3 regions of the Paenibacillus sp. FSL H7-0323 genome follow, and region 1 is predicted to be linked to each of the others. Evidence: predicted binding sites of a transcription regulator. Region 1 holds the regulator's gene; each other region holds the start of a gene.
What was found. The regulator Rex, encoded in region 1, represses fermentation and respiration genes when NADH is low (regulators of the CRP and FNR family bind a similar motif). The targets are predictions, from matches to a motif close to TTGTGAAATATTTCACAA.
Positions count from the first base shown of each region.

Region 2: a site for Rex is predicted at 8,041-8,058, ahead of MHH89_RS02985 (DUF1641 domain-containing protein). Genes of this name have one in related genera too.
Region 3: a site for Rex is predicted at 2,198-2,215, ahead of MHH89_RS25805 (flavocytochrome c). Genes of this name have one in related genera too.

Region 1 covers NZ_JBBODB010000001.1:2,634,727-2,645,564, reverse strand. The annotation lists gene dinG (ATP-dependent DNA helicase DinG) at 1-1,955, shown strand, start outside; gene MHH89_RS12040 (redox-sensing transcriptional repressor Rex) at 2,086-2,739, shown strand; gene MHH89_RS12035 (amidohydrolase) at 2,726-4,027, shown strand; gene MHH89_RS12030 (cell wall elongation regulator TseB-like domain-containing protein) at 4,200-4,718, shown strand; gene MHH89_RS12025 (hypothetical protein) at 5,129-5,671, shown strand; gene MHH89_RS12020 (AAA family ATPase) at 5,664-7,166, shown strand; gene MHH89_RS12015 (3-hydroxyacyl-CoA dehydrogenase family protein) at 7,300-8,172, shown strand; gene MHH89_RS12010 (acetate/propionate family kinase) at 8,169-9,377, shown strand; gene asnS (asparagine--tRNA ligase) at 9,399-10,697, shown strand; gene MHH89_RS12000 (DnaD domain-containing protein) at 10,729-10,838, shown strand, end outside.
Region 2 covers NZ_JBBODB010000001.1:640,832-651,669, reverse strand. The annotation lists gene MHH89_RS03025 (metallophosphoesterase family protein) at 1-461, opposite strand, end outside; gene MHH89_RS03020 (hypothetical protein) at 1,009-1,533, opposite strand; gene MHH89_RS03015 (Rrf2 family transcriptional regulator) at 1,709-2,131, opposite strand; gene MHH89_RS03010 (hypothetical protein) at 2,601-3,419, opposite strand; gene map (type I methionyl aminopeptidase) at 3,521-4,267, opposite strand; gene MHH89_RS03000 (hypothetical protein) at 4,300-5,286, opposite strand; gene MHH89_RS02995 (SGNH/GDSL hydrolase family protein) at 5,455-6,081, opposite strand; gene MHH89_RS02990 (NAD(P)/FAD-dependent oxidoreductase) at 6,246-7,424, opposite strand; gene MHH89_RS02985 (DUF1641 domain-containing protein) at 7,465-7,908, opposite strand; gene MHH89_RS02980 (DUF2785 domain-containing protein) at 8,109-8,951, opposite strand; gene MHH89_RS02975 (nitroreductase family protein) at 9,173-9,790, shown strand; gene MHH89_RS02970 (hypothetical protein) at 9,901-10,521, opposite strand; gene MHH89_RS02965 (EFR1 family ferrodoxin) at 10,525-10,838, opposite strand, start outside.
Region 3 covers NZ_JBBODB010000001.1:5,749,607-5,760,444, reverse strand. The annotation lists gene MHH89_RS25815 (aminoglycoside phosphotransferase family protein) at 134-1,003, opposite strand; gene MHH89_RS25810 (spermine/spermidine synthase domain-containing protein) at 1,056-1,943, opposite strand; gene MHH89_RS25805 (flavocytochrome c) at 2,427-3,950, shown strand; gene gnpA (1,3-beta-galactosyl-N-acetylhexosamine phosphorylase) at 4,034-6,196, opposite strand; gene MHH89_RS25795 (glycoside hydrolase family 88/105 protein) at 6,209-7,228, opposite strand; gene MHH89_RS25790 (AraC family transcriptional regulator) at 7,654-8,595, shown strand; gene MHH89_RS25785 (hypothetical protein) at 8,618-9,376, opposite strand; gene MHH89_RS25780 (MBL fold metallo-hydrolase) at 9,629-10,351, opposite strand; gene MHH89_RS25775 (SF0329 family protein) at 10,465-10,838, opposite strand, start outside.

The sequences.
Region 1 (10,838 bases):
TTTATCAAAGCGTTCGCACCAATGAAAAAGTCATGGTCAGCACTCATACCATTAATCTGCAGGACCAATTGCGCGAGCGGGATATCCCTTTGTTAACGCAGGTAGTTCCTTTTCCGTTTAAAGCTGCTATTTTTAAGGGAAGAGGGCATTATTTGTGTCTGCGTAAGTTTGAGCATAAAATTAATAAAAAGGACTTTATAAGCCCAAGGGAAGATGCGCTTACTGCCGCTCAGATGATTGTATGGCTCACTCAAAGTGAATCAGGGGATGATGAAGAGCTGAATTTAAGCGGCCGGGGCGGTGACTTCTGGGAGACGGTGGCAAGCGATACCGATTCCTGTCTGGGCCGTTCTTGTCCTTGGTTCCGCAAATGTTATTATCATAGGGCCAAGCATGAAGCTGGGATTGCTGACGTGGTTATTACGAACCACTCCAAGCTATTCGCAGATGTTAAGGCTGGGCACCAGCTGCTTCCGGCTTACGAGCATCTTGTCATTGATGAAGCACATCATTTAGAAGATGTGGCTGGTAAACATCTTGGCATGCATATGAAGCATTTCACTGTGGCACACACATTATCGCGACTGTATAAAGATAGCCGAAACGGACAGCTTCCTGCTCTGCGTCAGATATTACAGTCGTCAGGCAGTGAAGAGGCTTCAGAATGGAGCGGAGTCATCGATCGGATCTACCCGGATCTGCTTACCGTCAAAGAAACCTGGGATGCACTCAGCGACAAGCTGTTCAGCCTTTTGCCGGAACGCAGTGATGCAGGGGCAGGGGAAGCGGGACAACTGGTTATGCGGTTGATTCCCGCCCGTAAGCCGAAGGATTGGGATGAATTGGTTGCACTAGAGAACACTATGAATCTGACGTTAAGCGACATCATCCGTAAGGGTGATAAAATGCTTAACGAGATGCGCGACCAGGAAAGCCAATCCTCAGCAGACAGTCTTGTTACTGATATTAGCGGTTTATTTAAGGATTTGGCTTCCATCCGTGAGCAAGTAAGATTCTTTATGGGGCTGAATGACGATAATGTAGTATATTGGCTGGAGGCAAATGGAAATTACCGCAGCAAATCACTGCAGATGTATGCCGTCCCTGTGGATGTTAGCAGCCAGCTTAAAGAGTTGTTCTTCGATAAGAAAAAAAGCATCGTGCTTACCTCGGCGACGCTGTCTGTAGATAAGTCTTTTCAATTTATGATTGATAATCTCGGACTTAACGAAGCTGCGGAAGAAGGACGTCTAATGACCTCACTTCTTCCTTCTCCCTTTAAGTATCGCGAGCAGGCACTGTTAGTTATACCGCGTGATTTTCCTAGTGTGAAGGGCAGTGTGGGCGATGCTCGATTTGTCGATACACTCGTACAGTCATTATCGGAAGCTGCTAAAACAACACGTGGGCGGATGCTGGTTCTGTTTACTTCTTATAAAATGCTGCGTCAGGTATATGATCCGCTTAAAGAGGCTTTGGCCTCACAAGAGATTACGGTGCTTGGTCAAGGCGTGGAAGGTGGCAGCCGGAGCAAGCTGATCCGCCGCTTTCAGGACAGTGCAGCATCCGTATTGCTGGGGACGAGCAGCTTCTGGGAAGGTGTAGATATTCCAGGTGAAGCACTGACTTGCCTGGCCATCGTGAGACTTCCGTTTCAACCACCGAATCACCCGTTGGCGGAAGCGAAGTCGGAGTTATTGCAGGCCCAGAAGAAGAATCCGTTCATGAAATTATCTGTTCCTCAAGCGGTTATTCGTTTTAAGCAGGGATTCGGAAGACTGGTTCGCACGGCGCAGGATCGCGGAATAGTTATTGTTTATGATACAAGGGTTATTGAATCTCATTACGGGAAGTATTTCCTTTATTCATTGCCTGGTCCCAAAATGGAGCATATGCTTACTGATCAAATGGTCCCTCGCATAGCGGAATGGCTAGAGGATGGCGGCGCTTCTTAAAACGCTCGTCTTCAGTTTAGCTCCTCCTTATCCTTAAGGGCGGTGTGTTACAGTACCGTCCTTAATAAGGAGAGGTAGACGTTTGAATATGGATTTTCACAAGAACATTACTATTTTTAGGAGGAAAAATATGAAATCGGATAAAATATCAGAAGCCGTTGTTCGCAGACTACCTGTGTACTTGCGTTTTTTGAATGATCTCCAGAATCGCGAAATATTAACAGTTTCCTCTCAGGAACTTGGACAAAAGCTTGATCTTAATCCCGCACAGATTCGTAAGGATTTAGCATATTTTGGTGACTTCGGCAGAAAAGGTATCGGCTATGATGTAACGTATCTTATTGAGAAAATCCGTCATATCCTGAAGCTGGATCAACAGCTTAATGTAGCTTTAGTTGGAGCAGGTAATCTCGGACATGCCTTGTCTAATTACAATGCATATCTCAAAGATACTATGAAAATTACGGCTATATTTGATTCGTACGCTCCTAAGGTTGGACGTAAGATCAACTCCCTTACTGTGCAACCGATGGATGAACTAGGCAGCACAATTCGTGAGCAAGGTATTCGCATTGCCATTATTACCGTACCTGATTCAGAAGCTCAAAATGTAGCAGATATCCTCATTTCTTCTGGGATTGAAGCAATTTTGAACTTTGCCCCTGTGATTCTGAAGACACCACCGAATATCCGGGTGCATGCAGCTGATTTTACAACTGATCTGCAAAGTCTTGCTTATTACTTGCGGGATGGAAAGGAAGAAAGTGAACATGAACAACAATAAAACGATAATTAAGGGCGGGTATTTTCTGACTCCGGGAACGGATGAGCCGGTTCTGAGTGGATATATGACTATTGAAGATGATTTAATCACTTACATAGGAAAAGAAGAGCCTCAGATGGAAGCTGGAGTGCAAGTGGTTGATGGCAGCCGTCTGCTGTTCATGCCTGGACTTGTAAACACACATGGTCATGCGGCGATGTCTTTGCTGCGTGGATATGGAGATGATTTAGCGCTACAAGTGTGGCTTCAGGAGAAGATGTGGCCAATGGAGGAAAAGTTCTCCGGTGATGATGTATACTGGGGAACCTCCTTATCTGTATTGGAAATGCTGAAGGGTGGAACTACGACCTTCCTCGATATGTATGATCATATGGACCGAGTAGCCGAGGTAGCTGAGTTATCAGGTATCCGTTCCGTATTGATGCGTGGTGTGATCGGGTTATGTCCAGAGGATGTACAGAATCACAAGCTTGCGGAAGCGATTTCTTTTGCCCGTAACTGGCATGGAAAGGCTGACGGTAGAATTACTACTATGATCTCGCCACACGCCCCTTATACTTGCCCTCCGGACTTCCTGGTTAAGTTTGTGCAGGCAGCGCATGATCTGGATTTACCGATGCATACGCATATGTCCGAAACGAAACGTGAAGTGGAACAAAATGTGGCGGATTACGGGTTGCGTCCTGTAGCTCACTTAGAGAAGCTTGGCATGTTTACACGTCCCTCGATAGTTGCACATGGTGTTCATTTAAATGATGAAGAGATTGAGATCTTGGCTCGCCATAATGTGGGTGTATCTCATAATCCGGGCAGTAATTTGAAGCTGGCTAGCGGAGTGGCTCGGGTTACTGATCTTCTAAAAGCTGGTGTGAAGGTGTCTCTTGGCACGGATGGCGCGGCAAGCAACAATAACTTGGATATGTTTGAAGAGATGCGGCTTGCAGCTCTCATTCATAAGGGTGTCAGCGGTGATCCAACGGCTGTTCCAGCTCCAGAGGCTCTGCGTATGGCTACAGAATATGGCGCGCAGTCCATCTTTTTAAATAATGTAGGCAGACTTGCTGTAGGGATGAAAGCAGATTTCATTGCTGTTGATATCGATCAGCCGCATTTGCTGCCACACACAGATCTGTTGTCTCATGCAGTTTACTCTGCTAGCGCTAAGGATGTTGAGCATGTGTGGGTGAATGGTAAACAGGTCATCAAGCATGGACAATGCTTAACCCTGGATGAGGAAGCTATCCGGCGTAAAGCGCAAGAAGCCTTCGAAGGTTTATTGAAGCGTTAAGTCTGGAGAATAACGAATAAATAATAGGCTGCGACTTTTTGCTTTTAGCAAAAGTTGCGGCCTTTTGTGTATTTTTAAGGCTGGGAAAGCTAGAAAATTATGAAATTTTGGATAAACGCGCGGGTGTGTTATATAATCAAAAAAGATATATTACTAGAAAGGGAGCTGTACCTTGAAGAAAAGGAAAAAATGGATCCTCCTGGGGTCAGTTCTGATTCTGCTCCTGGGGTTTGGACTTATCCAGTTCTATGCCTATATTATGAAAGATCAATGGAACGAGCGTGATATCGCTAAGGATGTTGCCAAAACCAGAGCGGGTCTAACACAGGTAACCAAAGCACAAAAATCGGTTTGGGATGAAAATGCAGTGTACTGGGTATTAACTGGGAAAAATGAAGCCGGGACTGCTCTTATGGTCTGGGTCCGCTTTACGGTAGATGGAAAATTTGCTGAAGGCGACGACGCAGTGTTTGCTGAGGAACTAAGTAAAGGAACCTCGGAAGCCCAAATACGCGGCATTATCAAAGCTGATCTTCCGGACATAACGATTGAACGCTTGCTGCCGGGAGTATATAACGGAGAGTATGCTTGGCAGCTTTTTTATAAACAGAGCGGTCGGTATTATTATCAATTTTATCGCTTTTCGGATGGGTCCCGAATGGGCGAAGGTTACAGTTTACCTAAAAGTTAAGCTGAACATAAGGAAATTAAGGGTGGCATAGTAAACAAGCGAACTTATTATAAGTTCGCTTGTTTACATTTATTTGATGTACAAAAGTGATATACTAAGTGATATACTGAATGGGTGGTTATCACCGAATATTCCCTTAAATTCACATACGAAAATAGGCCGATTGATTAAAAATCAAGGCCGATTTTGTCGAAAGTGAGGAATTTATTTGGTATTGATGGAAATATTTAAAAAATTAAATTTTAAATATATTCACATTTATTTTGAAATTAGTATATACACCTGTGATATACTACTACTTGTAATTAGAACAGCAATAAGAGACTTCAGTCTCTCTGATGAGCTCTCAAGTAGCTATAAATTATTATAATGAGCTTTATATTTTGTCATCTTTGAGAGGAGGACGTTTCTTGAAATTACGTCTTGTACCTGTGCTGATAACGTCTCTACTGTCGGCTACTCTATTGTTTGGTGGCTTCTTTTTGTATCGTCAGTTTGCAATGCAGGAACCACTTCAGAAGATTGTATCTCAATATGAGGGCGTCAATAATTCTCATATCAGTATTAACCGCAATGAGGTCACTTTGAAACTTGATCTCCAGCCAGGCACGAAATTACGTGAACTGGTTCAGTACGTCTCCCAAGAAGGAAAATCGATGATTGATGGACGTACACTAAAACTTGATGTAGAACAGAACTCCAGTGAACTGCTGGATGAATACTGGGATAAAGCGATGTTCTCTGTAGCCGAAGCCATGGAGAGCCGTAAATATACACTTATACCCACAGAACTTGATGGACTCAAAGCGCAATATCCGCAATATAAAAATGTGATAGCCTCAACAGAAATTGATGACAATAATGTCTATGTAAGCTTGAGTAATGGAAAAGAAAGCAAATTTATTATTTTGCCGCGTAAACCTGCGACATTGGGGGTATGGAATAATGCCTAAATACCTTAAAGAAATTCTAATCGGATTTATTCCTGTCTTGTTTATTTTTATGGCTTTTCTAGGCATTAATATATTCCCGATTGTAATTGCTGCTGGGATGCTCACGGCCTTACTTATCATTGCTCATTTAAGAGGCGGACTTGCGGTAAATGCAGGTGCCGGGAAGAAACGCAAGAAGGATGGACCTTCAAAGCTTACTTTTGAAGAAATTGGCGGGCAAGACAATGCAAAACAGGAGCTTCGTGAAGCGTTGGATTTTTTGATCCGGCATGAGGAAATCAGCAAATTCGGGATTCGGCCTTTGAAAGGGATTCTGCTTACAGGCCCTCCAGGAACAGGTAAGACCCTTATGGCTAGAGCAGCAGCACATTATACAAACTCTGTATTTGTGGCAGCATCAGGCAGTGAGTTTGTAGAAATGTACGTAGGTGTCGGTGCCGGCCGTATCCGCGATTTGTTTAAGGATGCCCGTACCCGCGCCCTTAAGGAAAACAAGCAAAGCGCTATTATTTTCATAGATGAAATTGACGTAATTGGCGGTAAGCGTGAGGGCGGACAGCAGCGAGAATATGATCAGACCTTGAATCAGCTGTTGACTGAGATGGACGGGATCTATAACAACGAAACACCACGCATTCTACTGGTAGCAGCCACTAACCGTAAAGAAATGCTTGATTCAGCATTGCTGCGTCCTGGCCGGTTTGACCGTCATATTCAAGTGGACATGCCTGATAAAAAAGGCCGCAGATCGATTCTCGAATTGCATGCCAAAAATAAGCCGCTTCATGCCAATGTGAACCTCGACAAAATTTCCGAAGAAGCCTATGGTTTTTCCGGTGCTCAGCTCGAAAGTGTTATGAATGAGGCAGCAATTTATATGATGCGTGAGGAATTGACAGAGGTTGAGCAGCGGCATCTGTCGATGGCGATTGACAAGGTTATGATGGGGGAAAAAACGGACAGAGAAACTAACCACGAAGAGAAAAAACGTGTGGCGATCCACGAATTGGGACATGCCATTATGGCAGAACTGCTTCGTCCGGGAAGTGTCAGTCAGGTTACACTGACTCCGCGGGGGCAAGCCCTTGGTTATGTACGTCACAATCCTCAGCAAGAGCAGTATCTGTACACCAAAGATTATCTCGAAGATCAGATTATGATCGCACTTGGTGGAGCGGCTGCAGAAGAAATGTATTATGGCGGACGAAGCACAGGTTCACGTGGCGATTTTGATCAGGCCCTGAATATTGTCGAAACCATGATGAAATCCGGATTGACTTCGTTGGGTATTGCCAAGCTGGAAATGGTTACCACTGAAGAGCTTATGAAGGAAAACAGTAAAATATTGGACGAGTTGATGGTACGTACTCACGACCACCTTGAAAAGCAACGAAATGTATTTGATTACTCCCTTGACATTTTAATGAAGGAAGAAGTGCTCTCTGGAGAGCAATTTCGATGTCAATTTCGTGACAGCGTGCGTTTACCAGCATAAATATTTATGCTGGTTATTTTTTTTTACTTTTCAGGCATGCTAAGATATCATTATATGTCGGGCTTTATAAATTTTTGCGACAGACAAGGTACAATACAAAAGTATAGATACCTGAAAGGATGGAGACTTTTTTATGAATTTCAAGAAAATTGGTGTCATCGGCGGTGGCACAATGGGACAAGGGATTGCCGAAATGCTGGCAGCCAAGGGCCTGGATGTATTGCTGGTGGAGAAAACCCCTGAGAAACTGGACTACTCCTACGAAATGATCGAGACAAGTCTAGATAAGCAACTGGAGAAATGGGCGATCACTCAAGCTGAGAAGAAGCTGATTCTTAGCCGCATTCAAAAAGTGACACATTTCGCAGAGCTGAGCTCTTGTGACATGGTTATCGAAACAATCGTTGAGGATTTAGAAGAAAAGAAAAAAATATTGAATCAACTGGATCAAGTATGTCCAAACCACATTATTCTTGCCAGCAATACGTCAACACTTAGCTTGACTGAACTTGCAAGTTCTACAATGTATCCGGAACGCGTGATCGGAATGCATTTCATATACCCTGTAGCTAAAGTGGATCTTGTTGAAATTGTACGCGGTCTGAAAACTTCAGATGCTACTTTTGAAGATACAAAATCCTTTGTTGATGAAATTGTTGAGAAAAAAGGTGTAATGATTTATGAATCCCCAGGATTTGTAACATCACGCCTCATTTGCTTGTTTATCAACGAAGCTATGCATGTACTGCAAGAGGGCGTTGCCTCCGCACAGGATATTGACGATGCTATGCGTATTGGTTATCAATTCCAATATGGACCGCTTGAAATGGCTGACAGATTTGGTCTGGATTCGGTTCTTGCTGCACTCGAAAATATGTTCCGTGAATATGGTGAGCTGAAATATCGTCCTTCCACGATCCTTAAGAAGATGGTGCGTGCAGGACAATTGGGTATGAAATCAGGCGAAGGCTTCTTCCAGTACGACAAGGATGGTGACCGTATATGAATATTCTAGTAATTAACTCCGGTAGTTCTTCTTTAAAATATCAATTGTACAATATGGCTGATGAATCCGTTTTGGCTAAAGGTTTGGTGGAACGTATCGGGATGGATTCCTCCATTCTGAACCATAAACCTACTGGTAAAGCTGAAGTAACAGAAGTAAGTGAAATTTTGGAGCATAACACAGCGATTCGTAAAGTTCTAGCTTGCCTAACGGATAAAGAGCATGGCGTTATTGAATCCATTAAAGAAATCAATGCTGTGGGTCACCGTGTAGTACATGGTGGTGAATTCTTCAAAGCTTCCGCACTTGTGGACGCTGATGCCAAGACTAAAATTCGTCAATTGTTTGACCTTGCACCCCTGCATAACCCAGCAGCAATGATGGGGATTACGGCTTCTGAAGTAAATATGCCGGGTGTACCGCAGGTTGTTGTATTCGATACTGCATTCCACCAAACAATGCCTGAAAAAGCTTATATGTACGCGATTCCTAGAGTACTGTACAATAAATATAAAGTTCGTCGTTATGGCGCACACGGTACATCACACGACTTCGTAAGCAAAGCTGCTGCGGAGTACTTGGAGCGTCCGTTGGAAGATCTGAAGATCATTACTTGTCATATCGGTAACGGAGGTAGTGTAACTGCAGTTCAAGATGGAGTGTCTGTGGATACTTCGATGGGTATGACTCCTCTGGAAGGTTTGATGATGGGGACTCGCAGTGGTGATCTTGATCCAGCAATTGTTCCTTACGTGATGAACAAGGAAGAATTGTCCGTAGGCGAAGTTAACTCCATGTTGAACAAACATAGTGGACTCCTAGCTATTTCGGGCGTAAGCAGTGATATGCGTGATATTATTGAGGGTATGGAAAAAGGTGAGCCTAATTCCACGCTAGCTTTTGAAATGTATGAGTACCGCTTGCGCAAGTATATCGGTTCTTATGCGGCTGCTATGAACGGTGTAGATGCTATCGTATTCACTGCTGGTGTTGGTGAAAATGCTTCATTGCTACGTGAGAAACTGCTAAATAACCTTACGTTCCTGGGTATTGAGTTGGATGTTGAAGCTAATAAAGTTCGCTCCGGCGACCCGCGTCGTATCTCTACGGTAGATTCCAAAGTGCAGGTGCTTGTAGTTCCGACTAACGAAGAGCTTGTCATCGCACGTGATACAAACCGTATTGTGCAAGGAATTAACGGCTAAATTAGAGGAGAGATTGAAGGCATGGCTAACAAGAGTGTAATCAAGAACGTGAATGAACATGTTGGAGAAAGTGTTGTTATCGGTTGTTGGGTAAACAACAAGCGCTCCAGTGGTAAAATTCAGTTCCTGCAGCTTCGCGATGGTACAGGTTATATTCAGGGAGTTGTAGTGAAATCAGAAGTGCCTGAAGAGGTATGGGATGCAGCTAAGAGCCTCACACAGGAAAGCTCATTGTATGTGACCGGTATTATTCGTGAGGAGCCTCGCAGTCAATCCGGTTTTGAAATGACTGTTACCGGAATTGAAGTTCTGCACCTTACAGAGAATTATCCAATTACTCCGAAAGAGCATGGCGTTGATTTCTTGATGGATCACCGTCACCTCTGGCTCCGTGCCTCGAAGCAGCGGGCTGTTCTGGTTATTCGTGCGGAGATTATCCGGGCAATCCAACAGTTCTTCAACGAGAGCGGATTTACAAAGGTGGATCCTCCGATTCTGACGCCAACGTCAGCAGAGGGAACTACTAACTTGTTCCACACGAAATACTTCGATGAGGATGCTTACCTGACCCAAAGCGGACAGTTATACATGGAAGCTGCAGCTATGGCACTGGGCCGTGTATATTCCTTTGGACCAACCTTCCGTGCGGAGAAATCAAAAACTCGTCGCCACTTGATCGAGTTCTGGATGATCGAGCCGGAAATGGCCTTCACAGATCATGAGGAAAGCTTGAAGGTTCAGGAAGAATTTATTAGCTTCGTAGTGCAATCCGTATTGAAGAATTGCCGTGCGGAGTTGGAAGCGGTAGGCCGCGATATTTCCAAGCTGGAGAATATCAAAGCACCATTCCCACGCATTACTTATGACGATGCGATCAAGTTCTTGAATGATAAAGGCTTTGAAGATATTGCTTGGGGTGATGATTTCGGTGCACCTCATGAAACAGCAATCGCTGAAGCATACGATAAACCTGTATTTATTACTCATTATCCTGCTTCATTCAAAGCGTTCTACATGAAGCCGGATCCAAATCGTCCTGAAGTCGTACTGTGTGCTGATATGATCGCTCCTGAAGGTTATGGAGAGATTATTGGGGGTTCACAGCGGATCGATGATCCTGCGCTGCTTGAAGAGCGTTATAAAGAGCACAATCTTTCGATGGATTCTTATAAATGGTACATGGATCTGCGTACTTACGGATCTGTACCTCACTCCGGTTTTGGACTTGGGCTTGAGCGTACTGTAGCTTGGATCTGTGGTCTTGACCATGTACGTGAGACTATTCCATTCCCACGTACACTGTACCGCCTCTACCCATAAGTTCTTAGGATTTGAACAAAGGGGGAAGCACATGGACGGCAAGACATGGAGTACCTGGAGCGAAGGCGTCTCCTTCGGTCTGGAGAACGGAATGGCCGTCATACCTTACGCTTTACTGAAGTATTACCGGAAGCTGAATTT
Region 2 (10,838 bases), 2.0 Mb from region 1:
TCCCCGTAACCTACGATATCCGCTTGTCGTTTTTCCTGGCAGAGATCAGAATAATCAAACAAAGATAATCGCTTTTCATAATCATCCCAAGGTTGAACACGTTCATACAGGCTTCGTGGCGAAGCATGAAATAACCGTACAAATTTACCACTCATCATAAACTCAATCGAAAACGGCAACGTGCTTAAATAAGCTAGGCGCTCTTGACCTAACAACCCGCGGCACCACCGAGCCATCTCAAAATCAACATCCTGATTCATTAAATCATCCCAGTTCCCCATAACACTGATTTCACAATTCTTTTTTATGATATCAACGGCTAGATCTGAGTTCGGTCCTTTTCCAACAATATCGCCTAAACAAAAGACTCTGCTGATTCCCCGCTGCTGGATGTCATCTAAAACGGCCGTAAGGGCTGGTATATTTCCATGAATGTCTGAGATTATTGCAATTTGCTCCACTGTAGAACCTCCGTATATATTGATCTTTAAAAAAATTACTTATCCTAAAACTAATTGTACTGCATCATCAGCTGTTGCTCGTTTATAGGGCATTTTTGCCTTTCTTTTAGTTCATCCATCGACTGTTGCTCGTTTATAGGGCATTTTTGCCTTTCTTTTAGTTCATCCATCGACTGTTGCTCGTTTATAGGGCATTTTTGCCTTTCTTTTCACACTTTCAGCGGCTGTTGCTCATTTATAGGACATTTTTGCTTCTCTTTTTGCTACTTTGGATGATTTCAGCCAAATCCGAGGCGTTTATACCGTACATTTTACCATTCCAGCTACTTCAGTCCATTTCAACGGCATTTATACCGTACATTTTATCATTTCAGCCACTTCAGCACATTTCAACGGCATTTATACCGTACATTTCATCATTCCAGCCACTTCAGCACATTTCAAAGGCATTTATACCGTACATTTCACCATTCCTGTTACTTCAGCCCATTTCAGCGGCATTTATACCGTACATTCCACCATTCCAGCTACCTCGTTCTAGTCACACTTAATCTTTTGTAAACTTTATGGATTGTAAAATATCCTCTATCCTCTTCATATCTTCTTTATGTACTTCATCCACACTATAAGGGAACTGCACCATAAATGACATTTCCGGTTCCTCAATAACGTAATAGATAGCTTTTCCTTTACTCCCTTCCTCTTCGAATACTTCAGTTTCGTACTTTATGGACTCTAACCCGCCTAAACTAGCTTTACTTTTTGTCAGCTCCGCCCCGTTGTTGTAATTCGTTTGGGCATCCTCGAGCCATTTGTTGACAAGCTCCATGTCCTTAGGCTTAAATCCAAAGAGCATTACTCCCGGACCTTTAAGTCCCTCAGCAGGTTTATAATCAGTCGTAGAGACTATCAACCATAATGGCGCTCCATACTTCTCAGTTACAACCCAATCATCCGGATAGTTAAAGGTGATTCCAAAATTAGTATCCTCGTATTTAGTGGTATCCTTTGATTCATTACATCCGGTAATCATTACTATAATTAGTAGTATAGGCAGTAATTTCTTTAACATTCTTTAGCTCTCCCTCAATGTATGTATGTATATTATCTTTAATCCGGCTTCTAAATACAGATTCTATATTCTCTCTTACTTCCCTTCTTTGACCCTAAACCTAATTAAGCCAAAAAAGACCAGAATCACGTTTTCACATGTTCTGGCCTTACTTCTAAGCTGTGATATGGAGGAATCATAGTTCTGGCATTTCATTCACAATCTGTTCCAATGTAACCTCCTGGAGAACATTCTCCATTGCTTTTTGGGCGAGTGAGAACACAGGTACAATTGCACTGGCTATATTCTTGCCAACAGGACAATCGGGATTAGGATGCTCATGTACAGAAAACAACGAGTCCTCTTCCACCGCATTAACTGCCTTATAAATCTGCAGCAGCGTAATCTCGGATGCGCTACGTGTAAGCGAAGCGCCTGCGACTCCGGGGCGTGCATTTACTAGTCCTGCTTTTTGCAGCATACTCGTAAGCCGACGGATAACTACAGGGTTTGTGTTTACGCTACCAGCTATCCACTCCGACGTGCTTTTGCCTTCTTTATTGCTGTCAATCAACGTTAATATATGAATGGCTACCGCAAATCGGGTGCTAATATTCATGGAAATCTCTCCTTCTGCCTTGCTGCAAAACATCCTTCAGATGCAACTATAATAGTTACATTTCATGCATTTGTCAAACTTTTGAGGATATGAACAACTTATAATCTATCAATATCCTCCATATAGATTATTCCTCAATATGACACATATTATTGAATCCTACATCAAGAATTCAAGAACTGCATTTACTTTTACAGTAAATAGAGTAATAATTTTGAAATGATTAAATATAGATAGGTTGGTGCATTTTAATGAAAAAAGATCGTTGGGACATATTTATAATAATAATAGCTGTCTTTGAATTTATTAATATAATGTACAGTTTAATATTCGAACAATCCATAGAGTGGTTTTCTTTGATTATATTAATTCTCTTTGTTTCTTTAATTGTTAATTCTATTATAAGTAAAAACAAAAAAAATGATTAAATACAACTGCCAAATGGCACTCGTATCCTAAGTGTCTTTTCCTATCTTATCTTATCGAATTCCTTTAGGATCTCAGCCACCTGGGCAGCATATTTTTTACTCAGACGCGATTTGCCAAGATTACTCTTCACAATCTTAAGGATTCGGGCATCTCGGCTCTTTGCAAATCTCTCCAGCATAACAAAGCCTTCTTCAGGCTCATTCGCCACAAATACACTCAAGCTGTATTCAAGTCCCTTAGATAATACACGAAAATGCTCAGCGTCCTCATGTTGCGCTCCCCCACCATCTATACTCTCCATGATTCGGGCAGCCAACTGAAGACAATATAGCGTATTTTCTTTCTTTTTTAAAAGAGGAGGATGCGCTAATGCCGCTACAAAAGCCCGTTGTTCAAGCCTGTTCGCACCCTTCTCCCACATGTCAATCAGCTGCCTGAGCAGGGTGAAATCATCCTCCCCTATACTTTGCAGCGCCATAGCAGACGCTTCACGCACCCTCCATCGCGAATCATTCATAGCTGTCTTGATGCTGTTTTGAATCACTACTTGCTGTTCTTCTCCAGCGTAACTGTAATAAGCACCCAACGCCCTAACTGCACAAAACGGCAGAAACTCACGGGGATCATTCACCCCAGCTTCAGCTTCAGTAATGTCAGTCCAAGAGACGAGCAGCTCCCAGCCTGTATCTGTTAGATTAGGATGAGCGAATTGTTTGGCAAAATGGTCTGAGAGCTCCAAATTCACTCGTGGTCCTGGGAGTTTACTCTCCTGCATCATCAAATCATTAAGCTGTACCCACAGCTCCTTATCGTTTACCCATTGCTGAAACGGCACTTCAATCATCTTTTGCTCAGCCATCTCTGGTCCCTCCGATAGTTATCTTCAGATTTGAACAATTCCTTGCATCGCGTATGCGGGGCACAACCTATAAATAATAAGGTCTGTTCGCACACTACTCTTTATGCCTTAGTCAGAATAACAGGCTCACCTTTAGTCACGATAATCGTATGTTCAAACTGCGCTACCCGACCGTTATCTACAACACTTAGCGTCCAGCCATCCGATTGCTGCTCCACATAGTCCGCTCCAGTCGAGAGGAAGGGCTCTATTGTAATTACTTGTCCTTCCTTTAGCACCGTGGTCACTCTTGGATTATAGAAGGGTAGAATTTCAAAAGGCTTCTCATGCAGTGATTTGCCAATTCCATGGCTGCACAGATTACGCACCACTCTATAACCGCGTTTGCGAGCTTCAAGTTCCATCATTCTGCCGATCTCGTTAACCTTCATTCCTGCCCGCAGATGATTGATCACACTCATCATGGTTTCCTCTGTACTCCGGCATAAACGCAGAATATCATCGTTATAGGGCGGCAGTTGAAAAGAAACGCCAGCATCCCCATAATACCCATTCAGCTCAGCAGAGACATCAATGTTGATCAAATCGCCAGCATTAATCACTCTCGGACCCGGAATACCATGAGCAACCTCTTCGTTCACACTGATGCAGGTGCTGCCCGGGAAATTATAAGTTATCTTCGGGGCTGAGGATGCTCCGAAGCTTTCCAGAATCTCAGCTCCAATAAGATCTAACTCCGCAGTCGTCATCCCAGGGGTTACTTTCTTTTTCATCTCGGCGATGGTGTGGCCCACCACTTTTCCAATAGCTTTTAACCCTTCTAAATCTTGTACCGTATCACTTGTCATCCAACACACATTCCTCTCACTTCATGAATTAATCATTTGTCGAGCCTCTGAAATGCACTCCCTACCCACTGAAAAGTATCTTCCACTTGTTTGCCTGCTGCGTTATCGTAGTAACTTCTCTTGAAGCTATGCTCATCAACTTTATCCAGCTTTATGGAATACCGCTCAGGACTGCTGATAAACAGCTGATTTTCAGGTTTAATAGGCAGTTCTTCTATCACGTTATTTCTTCTGAGTGTAAAAAGCTTGTAGAAATAACCGTTACTCGTTCCATATTGTCCGATCGTAAAATCGGGATCACCATCTCCATTATAATCCTCAAACTGAAGCTGGAAAAAATCATTAAAGGTCTGGGCAAATTGATCATTTAACGGATAGCTACTCAGTGTTTTTCCATGCTCGTCAGTCACTACTAGCCTAAATCGGCCACTCCAGTTTCTTCCCGCTAACGGACTCGGTGTAGTCCAATCTTCGCTATATGTCCCCTCTAGCAGTTGCAGATTTAAAAATCCCGCTCTCCCTGTGACCGGAGACAGTTCATTATGTGATAGGGTTACTGGACCTGTTACCTCGACAGAAGTCTCCACAGGGTCTGCCTGTTCAATGTTCTCCGTATCGATTGTTCCATAAATGAGCTTTCTTAACTGGTCAGAGTTTTTTACAGGAATTGTGTAGCCCTGACTGCTGTTCTCTGCTGTAGTAAACATCCCTTCATGTCCAAGTTGATCTCCAAGCGCTATGTAATAATCTTCCGAATAGCCGTCCCCATAAACAAGCTTCATTTCAAACTCCGGACCCCAATCCAGATCATCAGAAAATTTCTTACTCTTGTTCATAGCCTCCGCAAGCGTCTTGATCAAAACAGAATCCTTTAGCGTTAAGCTCTCTGAGTGCAAAGGACGATCCGCTTGTTTCTGATCACTCGTTGCCACGGGTGTCAACGACACGCCTTCGATCCATCTGGCATTGATGAAGCCCAAATCACTTTTACATCCGCTTAACACTACGACCAATAACAAAGGTGCTATCCATATTAACCGCCTAATGCGAATCGCCTCCAATACATAAGCATATTCCAATTATAACAGTGTCTATAAATATATAAAAACGACTTTATGAACACGCGATTAAAAAAAGACTACAACCTGCTTATTAAAGCGTGGTTCTAGTCTTAAAATGGCAATTGATTAGATTGCTCCCATCGTTTTGAGCCAAGCATCCGCAATAAGTGCATGACCTGCAGGAGTAGGATGTACTCCATCATATGCCCAGTAAGCCGGTTCTGCTTTTACGGAAGCCGCTGCAAAAAGTCCATCTAGCGGAACCAGCGGCGCCCCATATTCACGTGCCAGCTCTCGGACAATATGAATCTTAGGATCAAGATCCTGACGCCAAGTTCTACGATCTTCCGGTACAGGCAAAACAAAAGGCTCTATAAGCACTAATTTAACATCCAAAGATTTCCGAGTGCGTTCGATCAGGTCCCGATATGAAGCTTCAAACTGCTCGGGAGTGGTTTCTTCACCAGAATCAAAACGCCGCCAAGTGTCATTAATTCCAATATAAATGGACACCCACGTCGGCTTCAAATCCAGGCAATCCTTATCCCACCGTCCCTGTAAATCAACAATACGGTTGCCACCAATACCACGGTTAAAAAAAGTAAGATTCTTCTCTGGATATAAATGCCCCAGTCGAGCGGCGACCATCATTGCATAACCTACTCCAAGTGATGAAGCGTCTTCATGATTACGCCCCCAGTCTGTTATGCTGTCCCCTTGAAACAGAATGACATCGTTTTGTTGGAATATCATAAATGAAATCCTCCTCTAACTACCTCTGTTAATATAACCCAATCTATTATATCAAATACAATGAATACAGCCTACTGTGAAACATCAATAATGCAAACATTTCACTAAAAAAACAATAACAAAAACCCCGCTCAGATTTGAGCAGGGTTTAGGGTTAAACTATATTAGTAAGCTAGGCTGAACAATCCTTTAATGTGGGACAAGTAACGGATATTACTTGCTTCCTTCATTAGAGTTGCAGGCAAGCCTTTTAACGGAGTAGAACTTGCACCAACGATGGCAACACCGTCTTTACGGCCTAAGCTAGCAAGTGTACCAGAGTTGATTGGGCTAAAGCTTTCAAACGATTTATTTTTCAAGAAGGCATACAGATTGTATCCGATCAATTCACCCATTTGCCAAGCAATTTGCGCAGTTGGAGGGTAAGGACGTCCGTCTTCTGCAAAGACCACCGCGCTGTCACCAGCAACGAATACATCTTTGTGGGAAGTGGATTGCAAGAATTCATTCACCGTTGCACGACCTCGGTTAACTTCAAGACCCGATTCGCCGATGAGTGGATTTCCTTGTACGCCACCAGTCCATACAAATGTGTTAGCAATAATTTTTTGACCGTCTTTCAAGTCAATCGCATTGCCTTCTACATTCGTAACAGGAAGACCTGTCAGGAATTGAACACCACGTTTCTCCAAGCTTGCTACAGCACGTTCGATTAATGCATCTGGCAATACTGGAAGGATTTTAGGACCTGCTTCAACGAGCATAAGCTTAATTTCTTTAGGATCAACGCCATATTTTTTAGTAAGTGTAGGCAATACATCCGCGATTTCACCAACAAGCTCAACACCTGTTAAGCCGCCGCCACCGATCAGGATGTTTGCATCTGCTTCATTTTTCGATTTCGCATATTCACGAATACGATCTTCAATATGTTGATGAATTTTGTTAGCATCTGCAGCTGATTTCAATACCATACTGTATTGTTCAAGCCCTGGAATGCCAAAATAAGCTGTAGTGCTGCCAAGACCTACAACAAGCGCATCATAAGTAAGTGTCACACCATCAGAAAGAACAATTTGTTTGTTCTCCACAGAAAATGAATTAACCTTCGCGATTTTCAGGTCAATATCTTTCCCTGCGAAAAGCTTAGTTAGAGGCATAGCTACAGCACCCTCTGCAACACTACCTGCTGCAAGACGATGCAATTCTGTAATGATTTGGTGGGTAGGATACTGATTAACTACAGTAATTTTAGCTTCATCTTTTTTGAGATATTTGCGTACGGTTAAGGCGCTTAGTAGACCACCATAACCTGCTCCTAGAATGACAATATGTTTAGACATGATGTTTCCTCCGTCCCTTACGTATAAGATATGAAAATGATTATTTCTGCTTACTGCGTTCTCCAGCAACTTGAAGGTATGCATTTACGAAACGGAAAAGCTTTTGCGCTTGCGGATCTTTCAACAACTTCATAAGACCAAAAAGACCAATAACTTCGTTACTTTCATTCGCACGATCTTTTGCTTCGATCACTGTAGCTGCCATATTCTTCGCGGAATGCACTACAGGTTCAGCAAGTTCTTTAATTGCACTTACCGTATCACTTTTCAAAACATCATCCGCTGCGACAGTTTGCACAAAGTCATAGGACTTTGTAAGCACGCCAACAAGCTCAGTTAATTTTGGCAGCTGTTCCACCAAGACTGTTAATGATTCCTGGACTTCTGGTTTCAAGAGCTGTTCTAGAACATCCATTTGTTCCTTGCTAACAGCTACTTTTGGTGATTCTTGTTCAGGTTGTGTTTGAGTGATTGATTCTGACATATCCAAATCTCCTCTGCAATAAGCTTTGCTGCTTAATAGTAATGAAAAACATAAGAACTTTTAACGCCATATTTCTATTATAGCACTTATCAAGTTATAAATGTCACAAAGTTTTTGAATTTCCATAAAAATTTGTGATTTTTATTACATTATAATAAATTATTTAAATTACTAGTGTTAATTAAAACCGTTTGAGTGAATTAATGTACAAATTCATTCAAATTCTTCTCAGTTTTCAATAAAACCTCCACAATGTCCATATTCTTCTCTGTTAGAAGTAACCTGAAATAAAGAGAACGCAGGAAGTTCTTTGTATTTATTCGATTAACGTACTGGCTGTGGCTTCTAGGCCAACTGCCACATTGCGCCAAGTTGAGAATCCAATCGGTTATAGACTGCTGTGGAAGTAAATGATGATCGATGATTGTAACTATAATAGTAGCAATCCGTTCATCTTCTTCCTCCCTGAATATGTATTGATCGTTATAAAGCATCTTTTGAATAACTGTCAGAACCTCTTCCCGCACCTCGGCATCACTCTCCGAGCATAAAACCAGCTCATCCAAGGCGTCTGCGCCATGGGCTGCTGCGTGTGCCCAGCCTTCTTTTTCCATATAACCTTTTAAGTCCCGTTCTTCCTCATAATAACGAATCAAACCCTGCTTCACCTTTATAAATTCAGAGCTATCCAATATAGCCATTTCCCTATGCCTCTGGAGAATAAGAGCAACAACCAATACAGAAAATGTTCTTGTATACACCGTCAGATCTTCTTTATTCCCAATGTGATAAAAAAGATGCTGCTCGTCAAGAAGTATCCACAGCAGTTCACGAAGCTCCGCATCATTAAACCAATGTTTCTCATTAATCCATTTGTAGAATGTGGAATAAATCAATTCATCACGCAGTACAGGCTCGGGATCTCCTATATGCTCAAGCATCAACTTCACATAATCCTTTATGTCCTCTCCACTTTTAAGCTCGTAGTCATTCTCTTCGATTCTTTGCAAATCTATCATCAATTGTTCTCTACTATTAATCAATTTATCCACCCTTTCATTCACTGTGTTTCTACATATCCTAATATCCTAATTTATGTCCTATTTTTTGACAACAGAGTGTTCAAGATTAACTTCAATAAATTTTATCATTGACGAATTTTATAAGCTGTGTTATTTTGAGTTAGTAACATTTAGTTAGTTCATTTACAAATATCAGGTGTTGATATTTTACAACCGAATACATACACAACGGAGGAATACTTATGAGCGCTTTTACAGACTTGATTCAGTCACGCAGATCCGCTATGAATTTTGTGGAAGGGGTTATCATCCCTCAGAATGAATTAGAGGAAATGTTCTCTTATGCCAGATTGGCACCCTCGGCCTATAATCTACAGCATACAAATTACAAAGTGATATCTAACGAGAGCTTAAAAGAAGAAATTCGCGAAGCAGCTTACGGCCAATATAAAATCCATACTGCTTCAGCAGTTATTGTAGTGCTAGGAGATAAGCATGCTTATCAGCAGGCTCCAGAAATCTATGGCGGGCTTAAAGCTTTAGGAGCGATGTCACAAGAGGAATATGATGAGCAAATAGAGATGATTAACAATGCTTACATTGATAAGGATGCTTTTCAAAGAGATGAAGCAATACGTAATGCCTCTCTCTCTGCCATGCACTTTATGCTGATCGCCAAAGATAAAGGCTGGGATACCTGCCCGATGATCGGCTTCGATGCTGATGCTATCCAATCCACCTTGAATCTGCCGGATCATATGGTACCTGTTATGCTGATCACGATCGGCAAAGACAAAAAACATAAAATCAGACCCCGCGGCTACCGTAAGCCAGTTAACGAATTCGTTGAATTCATCTGATTATAGATACAGCAAAACGTTCCATCCGAGGCAAGTAGCGGGTGGAACGTTTTTTAATTGGAACTCATCATGAAGATAATGAACCGTACGCCCGATATACAAGAGGGGCTCTACTTCGCATATTGTAAAATGGCTATCGCTGCTCGTTCCCGTCGTTCGGAGTCATCACAAATCAAAGCATCTTTCAAAATATTAAGCGCCTTAGAGAGTGTCTCCTCATCCAATTCCAGCGGACTATTCACTTCTTGTTCATTAGCAGAAACACCTGTAATCCACAGATCCAAGCGAGCACTTGGTTTGGGACCCTTATATTGTACAACCGTTGCACTTTGGTTAAATAACTCCCGCACGCCTGTGTTTAGTTCAGAAATCGGCACACTTTTCAACCACGTCACACCACGCCGATGGCATGTACCCTCGTCAACATTATCAGTAAACTCGTTGTAAAAATAATCTCCGAGGTCCCCGAGATGTACCCAATCTCCATCGGCCACCAGCACATAATCTCCATCTTGCATCGTATGTACAAATAGCTGAAGGGCTTGCAGATGTTGCGTAAGCTCCAACTCACTATATTGGTATGTGCCAATCAATCGATCACGAAGTTCCTCTGTGCTTAGATTCTCCAGATCCCCTATTCCGGGGTAGCCGATACTCACATAATTATCCTCCAAAAATGTGGTGATCCGCTCAATCCCCAGTGGCTTCGATCCCATCCGAAACAGATTCATATGTCATTCCTCCAAATACTTAATAAAATGCTTGTAGTAGCCCTTGGATTTGGGAGTAACAAACCGTCCATCATTCGCAGAATCCTTCATTAGTTTATGAAGCTTCGGACCTCCAGTATAGGGATCTACTACGCTAGCCTTAAGTCGTGTCGCTTGGATTGCCTTCTGAGGACAAGAATAAACACAACGCATACATAATAAACAATTTTGACTGAAAACAATTCTTTCTACGCCGCTACTAATATTGGATGTTGGACAGTTTCTGACACATTTTAAGCATAGTGTGCAAGCGTCCGTTGTACGCAATCCTTTGGCGA
Region 3 (10,838 bases), 3.1 Mb from region 1:
TTACAGCACGGCTCTCTTTGCATTTTACGTCTTTTCTACCTTTAATATACCACAAATAATTTAATAACGTAATAATGTACGGTGTTACATTACATTTCCAATCTCCCAGAAAATCCATCCATCCTTGCGTACATCAGAACAATTTACTATCCATCTTTTTTAAAAACCGATTATTAGCGATTAAGCCTTTCACTCTCTTCGTTGTATTAGGCCCTTTCGGTGTGCCACCTCTTCTATTCAGCAAAATCCACCGTAGACATGCCCAGGCTTCAAAGATCTCAAGTTCTTCCTGATCCATATCATTTTCCAATAGATAAGCAGTTCGGAACACATCAGCATAACGCTCAGAGATATATATTTTCAGCAGAATAAGTGACCAGGCAAAATCATATCTAGAGTCTCCCAACTGGCCGTTCGTCCAATCGATTATGGTATATCGCTCTTTATCCTCCACTATATTTCCGATATGAAAATCCCCATGAATGATACAGTCTTGCTTCATTGGAGTTTGCTCAACAAGAGCAGTCAACACATTATAAATATCAGATTGTTCTTTGGCTTCAGGGAAAAAATAGCCGATGAAATCGTATTTTGGCAGTTGTATATTTCCAATCTCTTCAACGCGAATTTTATGTATTTTTGCTAATAGGCTTGCGAGTTCCTTCATTTTCCTGGTATTCATTTTATGAATAGGGGTTCCGTCAAAACTTGTTAACAACACCTTATGTCCCTCCGGATTGATTCCCCAGCCCACTGGTTTAGAGACGGCTACTCCTCGTTCGGATAGAACATCCAATAAACGATATTGAAACTGGACATCCGGTCTGGATTCCTTATTCCATGTTTTCAGTACATAGCTCTCTTGATCAGAATTAATCCTCATGACCTCAGCTTCAAATCCTTGATCCATTGTATGCGCAGTTAAGCTGTCTTCCTGATTTAATAAGTCGTTTATGATTTCGTTGTGCTCTAGCCAATTTATGATAGATATAGGAGTTTTCAAAAATGGGTTCTTCCTTTCGGAGTCAGCTACAACAGATTAACGCAACTCAAAATTACAAATAACATAAAATAGATTGTTCTATCCAGTACATAAATACAGTATCCGGGCTTTTCTTTTCAAACTTTTTCATTTTTAAATACATGTCCATTCCATCAGAAACATCATGCCATAAATCCGTAAATACAAAATCATATTTTTCCTTAGACATATGTTGTTCTGCATATTCGAAAGCATCTGCTTGGATAAGCCTGATCTTGTGAGCATTACTGAATTGTGGCAGTACATATTTATTAAATAAATCAATGACATCTTGATTTTTTTCAACAACCGTTATGCTTTCAACATTAACTTTTTCAGAAACCATATAAGCATAATAGCCAAGTCCAAGCCCAAATGTAAGAACATTCCCAAACGCTTTATCAACAGCTTCTTTCATTGTTTCTATTTCATTTGGTGTGATCGTCATCCATATTCTTTCATTCTCCAAGACAGCCGGGAACATGAATTCAGTTTGAAAAAAACCAACCTGAGGAATTTGTCTTCCCTCTTCTGTCCGGATGATATCATTGCAAACAAAACCTTCAAAAGGTTTATATTTTTCATATTTTAATTCACTATTATTAATCTTTATAGTTGGTATCTTGATATTTTTATAATATGGATTGTCATAATATTCATTTGCATCAAGCTTATGAAGCATATTGCTAAAATATTGGTTGAACAATTCCTTATCATCAACATTATCAACCGTATCCATCCCAAAAGCAGCAGCCAGCATTAAACCAAAAGCGTATTCATAAGATACACCACAGTTTACGATTTCTTCAATTTCTTCTTTGTTAATAAAGTCGGGGGTATTATTCAAATAGCGGCTTAGTAAAGCAAACACTTTATAGTTATCTTCTTTTACTTTTTCTTTTATTACATTATTAAATTCCATATTCTCACCTATTAATTAGAATTTGTTTCTATGTCTCATGTTAGTCTTTCCAGATTGACTAGTAGGCAATACTCTCATTTTACCATTTAAAAATCCAGAAGAACAAAAACCGCTTTACTAATCCGTGACAGTTACCACTTCTACAGTGAGAAAATCTCACGTCAAATCTTCTAGTTATATGGTTTATGGTCCATTTTCCGCCTAATCCGCTCAATATTTCGTTACCCTATGTTAGAATAGACGACTTGTATAATTTGTGAAAACTTTCACTAATAGTCATGATTGATGGTATACTTAATAAGAAGATGAACTAAAGAGAATAACGATGGAAACTGTGGACGTAACCGTAGAAGATTTGAAGTTAGGAGAATAACAGCGACGCGCGCGCTTCTCCACTTCCAACTCCCTCTGATACTTCCTTTCTTTTTTGTCGGGTTCTTTTGGTACATCTTAATAGAGAAATATAAAAGTGGAGGGTTAACAATGAAAAAGAAAGCAGCTGGTGCTCTGAGTCTCGTCCTCTCTGTCATGCTCGTTACCGCAGGTTGCGGTAATGGAAACGACAAGGTGAACGAGAGCAAGAGTAATAACAACGAGAAAAAAGAAGTTGAAGCCGTCTCCGGGGCATCTGAAGCAAGCTACACACCATTTGATCAATTAAAAGATAAATATGATATCATCATTGTCGGTGCGGGTGGTGCGGGAATGTCCGCGGCGCTTGAGGCCAAAGAGAAAGGCATGAACCCTGTTATTTTGGAAAAAATGCCGGTTGCCGGCGGGAACACAACCAAATCCTCTTCGGGAATGAACGCTTCTGAAACGAAATTCCAAAAAGAACAAAACATTGAAGACAGCAATGATTTATTTTATGAAGAATCATTAAAAGGTGGCCATGACACTAACGACAAAGAAATGCTTCGTTTCTTCGTTGATAATTCCGCGAGTGCGATCGATTGGCTGGATTCCATCGGAATCCGCTTGAACAATATCACCATTACAGGCGGCATGAACGAAAAACGTACACACCGTCCTGAAGATGGCTCTGCTGTGGGTCAATACCTTGTCAAAGGTTTAGTAAAAAACGTACAAGAGAAAGAAATCCCACTTTTCGTGAATGCTGATGTCAAAGAAATCACTGAAAAAGATGGCAAAGTAAATGGCGTCAAGGTCCTCTTTAACCAAACAGAGGAAAAAACAATTACGGCAGATGCTGTCGTTGTAACCACTGGCGGATTCGGTGCCAATATGGATTTGATCTCCGAAGTAAGACCTGACTTGGAAGGCTACGTTACTACTAACCAAATCGGCAGTACCGGAGACGGCATCAAGATGATTGAGAAACTCGGCGGCACAACCGTCGATATGGATCAAATCCAAGTTCACCCGACTGTGCAGCAAGAAAAATCCTACCTCATCGGCGAAGCTGTTCGTGGGGAAGGCGCTATCCTTGTTTCCAGTGAAGGTACACGGTTCACCAATGAATTGGATACCCGTGATAAAGTAACAGCTTCCATCAATACACTACCTGAAAAAGCAGCTACGCTGGTCTTTGATTCCGGTGTTAAATCCCGTGTGAAGGCTGTTGAACAATATGACAAAATGGGCTTCGTGATTCAGGCGGATTCCATCGAAGCTTTGGCCAAAGAAATCGGTGTTCCAGAGGATAAGCTGGCAACAACGCTTGATACTTGGAACAGCGCCGTTAAGAATAAAAAGGATGCCGAATTTGGCAGAACTACAGGAATGGACAATGACCTGTCCACTGGTCCTTTCTACGCTATTAAAATTGCTCCTGGGATTCACTACACCATGGGTGGCGTGAAGATCAATACGAACACAGAGGTTCTAAATAAAGATGGTGAAGCTATCCCTGGTCTGTTTGCGGCAGGCGAAGTTACAGGCGGCTTACACGGACAAAACCGGATTGGCGGCAACTCTGTTGCAGAAATCATTATTTTTGGTCGTCAAGCCGGGATCAAATCTGCTGAATTCATAAAAGCAAAATAAGTAGATAACAGATACTATAGGCCTCACAGCAAAAAGCTCAAGCATCGGCAAGTTAGCCGCTGGCTTGAGCTTTTTTAATGGGATTAATCGCCAATAGTTTGGATAATAGTATCAAACGGATCTAATTCCAGGGTTTGTTGTCCATATTCCGTATCAATCGTAGTTTTTTGAAGCTGGTCGCTATTGTTAATCACGACGAGTATTTTACTTTCTGGATAATAAGCACACTCTGTATATAAATTATCCGTAATGTACTTTGTTTCCTTTAACTCATTCCCGGCATAACGAATCACATTTAATAGCAATCTTGTATTTTCAAAGCTTAAGGTGAAAGAAGGCAGGTAGATCCCCTTTCCTTTACCAAAGGCATGGGTGGACAATGTTATCATCCCACTCTTTTCACACAATACCGCTGCTGAGCCATCCGTAAGATAGATGTTATTTTTAGGTGTTATGCTGGCTCCTTCAGGCACTAAACCTTGCTCATCTCTAGCCTCAAATGTCCATCTTCCATGAGCTACCTTGGAGCCTGTATCCTCATCCAGACCAAGCACATGTGCCATTCTGAAAAAGCTGTCATAACCATCAAGCGCCGAAGGCTGATTGATACCTATAAAAGTACCACCCTCATAAACCCATTCTGTCAGTAAGTCCACGCACTTATGGTCACTCCAGTATTCTCCACCACTCCATGCTGAACCTGCCGAGCCGGCATTGATCACTACATCACACTCATGTAATACTCCCTTACGGATATCTTCAAAATCAATGAACTGCACCTCAACCGGCAATCCGGACAAAGCCTCATTGATATGAATCAAATCATGCATATACGTTTCATGGAAATGCCCGGACAAGGTCCACGATCTCAATTTGCCCCAAGCGTGCAAAATGGCTACCTTCGTCTTAATGTGATACGGTTTGCCTTTATGATGCAGCTCTTTAATTTCTCTGAATTCATCCGCGATCTTTTCGATATAATCACAAAAATCCGGATAAGGCTCTACAAGATGCAAATATCCGCCCAGTCCAATCCGATCTATAGGCTCTCTGAGCAAGGCGCGCCGGATATTAATCCAATACTTTTTGGCATCGAGCGTAGGGTTACCTCCCTCCATAAACGTAGGAAGCCCTCCCAATCCAACCGGAAATAAATAGGGATGCAGCCGAATCTCATGGGTATCTACTTTTACACCAGAGCAAAGCCTTGCCTCATACCCTGAGAACACACATTTAATCATCCCGTCAAAACCAAACTCCTCAAAACGGTCATTGTAAGGCTCCATGCCAACCCAACTATCATCATAGAAGACATACGCCAGCTTATCGTGCTTATGCACAATATCAATTAATTGCTTACCAAATTCGATGACAAAATCATTGATAAATGCCATATAGTCCAGCTTCCGCTGCTGCGCCGGGATATGACTGACCCGATATTTCCCACCATTCACAAAATCCTCGGCCGTGAGCGAATACCCATATTTCTTGGCAAACAGATCAAGCGCCCTTGAGCTTACCGTAAAATCATATGAACCCCAGTCCGAGAACAAATGGCGATTGCGCTCATCACTGCCCCAGATCCAGGCGAAATTATAAAAGAGGGAGGTGAACCGAACCACTGTTGTTTCCTTATGCTTACGACACCAATCTTCAATCCAATGGAGTAAATATTTTTGCGTTTCTACATAGATGGGATCAATCTGCATCAGATGCTCTTTTTCCCAGTGATTCGTGGTGTGATTGTACATGGAGATCTCTTCCCAAATCCGGTAGACCATGAAGCTGACTGTGTATTTATGCCAAGGCGTTATTCCAGTAATGACTACATTTCCCGATTCCCGCTCATAATTCCACAGTTCTCTTGGAACCTCTTCGCCCGTCGTTCGGTCAAAAACCTGCCAGTACTTAAACGCCTCTTTGGAATCATTCACTCGGAATTGTTCAGCAAAAAAATCCTCCATCAGATAGATGGATAAATAATCTTGTACCGCTACCTTCGGATTTGTTATTAAAAAGCTCTGCTGCAGCTTGTCTGAATTCTGGGACGCCCATTCGTTATGATCTCTGATGATGCAGATTGTAGAATAAATGCCGTATCCTGCGTTGATAATCTCATCGGACAACTGTGTGCCGTCACTGTCACGGATGACATCGGCACCCCAACGTTCAGCTAATTCCAGGGTCAATGCCTCATAACCGGATTCTCCCGGCAGTGTAAAGGCCCCCGTTGTTTGTTTGGACAACTTGGATCCCTCCTATTTAAGCATATCGGATAGAAAAGCTAATGCTAAGCCTTGCCCCCAGCCTTGAATCCAGTCTTTTGGAATATTGCGGTATCCTTCCCGATCCTTCATAACCGCTGTTCCGCCAGAGACACCCAGTACCCGTCCATCTTCGCTGATATTGTTCAAAATACCTTTCAGGGCCTTTTGCACATATTTGGTATGCAGCGGATTGCCGTTATTGATCATAGCAGCCGCAATACCGCAAGACGCGGATACTTCTTCATAAGACTCCTCGTCATCGAGTACTGTCCGCCACAGGCCGTTCTCCGTTTGCACCAGCTTGAGTGCGGCCAGCTGATCGCGCAGCGAACACTCCACGTCCATACACTGCGGATACAGATACCATTCTTTCAAAAGCTTTTTAACTTGCGACATGGTGTATGCGCCCCAAGCATTCGCTCTGCCCCAGAATAGTCCAGACATGTGATCCTGCTTCACATTATTGTAGCCATGGTACCAAAACCCGCTGCTAGGATCTTGCAGGTATTTGATATGCCAATAATATTGATTCAAGGCATCTTGAATCATTTCCTGATCCTTTAATTTGCTTCCTACACGGAGCAGGAAAAATGCCGCCATAAACAAGGTATCCGCCCATGCCTGTTCTGGAAAATCATTAGAAATAGAGACGGTATGCTGCAACACATGATCTCCGAATCTAAGCGCATTGTTCTGCAGATAATCTACTTTGCTCATCACAATATCCCAATATTTCTGATTGCCTGTTTCCTCATACAAAGTGATCAGCATATGGCCCATGGCACAGGTATTTACCGTCCAATCCGGCAGACCCAGCTCGATATATTCATCTGCCCACTGGACAAGCATATCCAAATACTCTTTATTTCCTGTAGTTTCATAAGCTCTGGTTACCCCATAATAAGCCACACCACAAGGCCAGTCCCATGTTAAATCCATCGCCATTGTTTTTCTGACCACTTTGTCGATGACCCTTAAAATCTCTTCTCTGTCATAAGTTAATTGAAGCATCTTGTTTCTCCTCTCTTTCGCACACGCCCCCAAAGGCGCTTGAGAGCTGTCCGTCCATATTGTAAACGCTTTACTAACTCTATTGTAAGTAGTAAAATGGTCTGATTCTAAGCATATTCATAACTAAACTGTGCAATTTCAACCATTAACTTTTGTTCGCTATATCTTGGAATTAGCCGTGACTACAGAGAATATTTGGACTTCCGGCCGCTGTTGTCGTAAGAATTTCTTGATTTTATACCGCTCTTCGCGGTGGAAATCTGCAGACAAAGGCGGACGCTAACGCTCCTACAGTTCCAAACTTCTCCTCCGCCACTTTTTTCCCAAATTGTATAATATCAAGTTCTCTTTATATAGTTGAATTTGATATAACGTTAACCTATAATCTACTCAACCTACGTAATAAGAATGGGAGTATTGAGAATATGCCCAGAAAAAAGAAGCCCGTCATTGAATACCGCCACTACAGCTTACCGATAAACTTTCCTATCTTGCTGTTAAGTGGTGAACGTTGGAAGATTTCTGATATTAAAAGTGAACATCTGCATTTCCATAATCATTTGGAGATTGGCATTTGCCATTCGGATAGCGGCATCATGGAGATCAAAGGAGAATCTGTGCCTTTTAAAGCCGGAGATGTGACCTTCATCCCTAGGTATCTCCCTCATACAACTTATAGTTCGCCGAATGAAGCCAGTCTGTGGTCTTATATCTTTTTTTCGCCTGAGGATCTTTTTCAGCAATCCTTCAAGAGCGCTTACAGCAACTTTGAGCCGAATCTGTGGGCTATAAAGGGAACAAACTGTATTTTGAATAAAGAGGAACATCCCAAGGTTTATACCCTTGCGACATCGGTCGTGGAGGAATTGAAACAAAAAAATCCTTACTATCAAGAAAGTGCCTACGGCTTATTGTTATCGCTTTATATAGAACTCCTAAGAATTCATTCCCGGTATGAACCCTTGGTTAATCAAGACACAGAGCATAGCCTGAAGGGCGATTTTGTCATCTCACCCGTTCTGGAATACATCACTACAAACTACATGATGCCGATTACCATCGATTTTTTAGCTGATCTGTGCCACCTAAGTACCACTCATTTCCGCAGGAAATTCCATGAGATTATGGGGTCCGCACCTCTCGACTTCCTAAACAGTACCCGTATTGAAGAGGCCTGCAAGCAGTTAAAAAGTACGGATGATTCCATTCTCTCCATCTCTGAGCAAGTCGGTTTTCAGTCCATATCCAGCTTCAACCGATGTTTCTCCAAGCTTATGGGTGAGTCACCTAAACAATGGCGTAAAGGCGCACAATCCGAAGCACAATCCGCTAAAGCGTCTATATTGGAGTTTACGGGGTGGGTATGATCCATTGATCCATTGATCTATTCTAGATCATCTTTCTCCCGATTGTTTTATATAACATGGTTCTTATCTTCTTTAACTGCGCAAAGTTTTCTTCAAATGAAATGCTGTGGGTCAGTGCCAGCCCTTTTGAGAAATCTTTTTTATATAGAAAAATTGATTCCAAATACAAACCTATGACATGAATCTGGTTCCAAGTAGGATAACTTGAATGATGATAGAAGACAGTCAGCGTTTCTAATGCATAAAAATTATGACACCATCTCGCTTCCTCCATTATGTACTTCATTGCCGGTCCATTATTGTTAATCATTATGTCTCGGAATTCATCTAAATGATTAGGCTGAACATCGACATATTCAATTGCATAAAATGGCTTTACATGCCGTTTTCGCGCGCCTTCCCCTGGTGTAGGGTACGTGCTGTTTGGTGTGGTTACAAGTAACTCCATACGGATTGTTTCGAGCACGAAAGGTATATTCACATTTTTTAAGTTAGGTAAAATGAATTCGGCATCTTCTTTTTCCTTGATCTGCATTAGGATAAGATAATCCCATATAATGAATTCTCCATGTTTTTCGGCTGTTTTGTTATGACTGTAAACTGAAATATCCTCCACAGCATTATTTTGAGTCATGGATCCTAGAACGTCTGTGAGTTGGCTCTTTATTTCTTTTTTCATATGCTTTTTATACTTCTTATCGACTCCGATACTCCAAGCAATATAATAAGTATCATTTTGTGGTGTCAGTTTTAGATTCTCTACGCTTATTTTCTTATCCATTTCTGTTTCCCTTTCTGTACAAGTCCCCAGCCATCGATGTATAATTCGTCTAAGATTTCTAATAGCTCGGAAGGGGTCTGAAGCAAGGCTGCTTATGGTTAATCGTAACCCTGCTTCCCAATAAACGCAAATAAGCCCCCTCTATGAACTGCCCCATCAGGCACAACAAAAAGGCATGCGTCCGGTACACTACCGAATTCATACCTAACAATTCACCTAATAAAATAAGCTGTTATGTGATAAGGCTAGCCCTTACTTGACCTCACAAAATCTATTTAACAAGGGAATGATTTGTTCCTTGCTCATAGGGGCGTCGTGCCCCGGGATATACGTAGTAAATGAAAGAGTCGATAAAAGCTCAATATATTCTTTCATTTTTATCGGATCAATTTTACCTTCTCCATGATAATAATCCCCGCTATGTGCATCGCCTGCGAATAATACTCCCGCTTCTTTTATATATACAACACAAGAATCGTCTTCATGTGGCCCTCCTACCTTTATAATCTGGCAAGTGGTGCCCCCTAAATCCAGCGTTAAAGCATTCTCGAACATAATATTTCCTGTGCTAACCTTAATCTTATCAAACGTATCATATTCTTTTTTCATACAGTTATAGGCGAATTCTATTTCTTCTTTGGTCACTAAGCGTTTTACAACAGCTTCTTCATCCCATTCCCATTCTTTCAGGCGCTTTAGTGCCTCATTCGTTGCTGAAGAGACTATAGTTTCCCCGTCAAAAGCATGCATACCAAAGGTATGATCCCAATGCCAGTGCGTGATCAAAGCATATTTGGGACGTGGCAGATTGTTATCATCTAAACACTTTATAAAGGCATCTAAATGCGATTTTGAATTACCACAATCAATCATAATTGAAAAGCTGTCACCTACAACATATCCCAAAACAGGTCTGTCTGTTTCTCGGACACTTTCCAAATAATAAATAGAGTCATTTATTTTTTTGAGTTCCATCCTATTTTCTCTCCTTTATGGATACAGGTAAAGATACGCTCTATGGGGGAGATGATTACCTATTTATAATGGATGAAGCAGGTGCCATTGAGCAAGGGAGAGTTTAGTTATATTCACAATGTACTACGCCGTAGTTCATAAAAATATTGCACAATCGGATGCTTTAACTGCATCTTCTCGCTCATGTTTAAAATCCGCTTTTTCCCAACCCGTCTATCCACTAAAGCCAGAATATTCAATAAGATATCATCGCTCTCTATGCTTTCCTCTATAGAAGTAGATAGAAACTTATTAGCTATAACGATAAAATTCGATTTACTTAATGTTGTCTGTGCAGACAAAAGCTCCTTTGCAACTTCTGATATTTTTCTGCTTCTTGCAATGACTATTAGACGATCCTCCGGGATGTTCCCTTTACTATCTTTTCTAACCGCTTCAATGTCTTCAGGGTGGATTGGAATTTGGAGTTCTGAATCATTCTTAATCT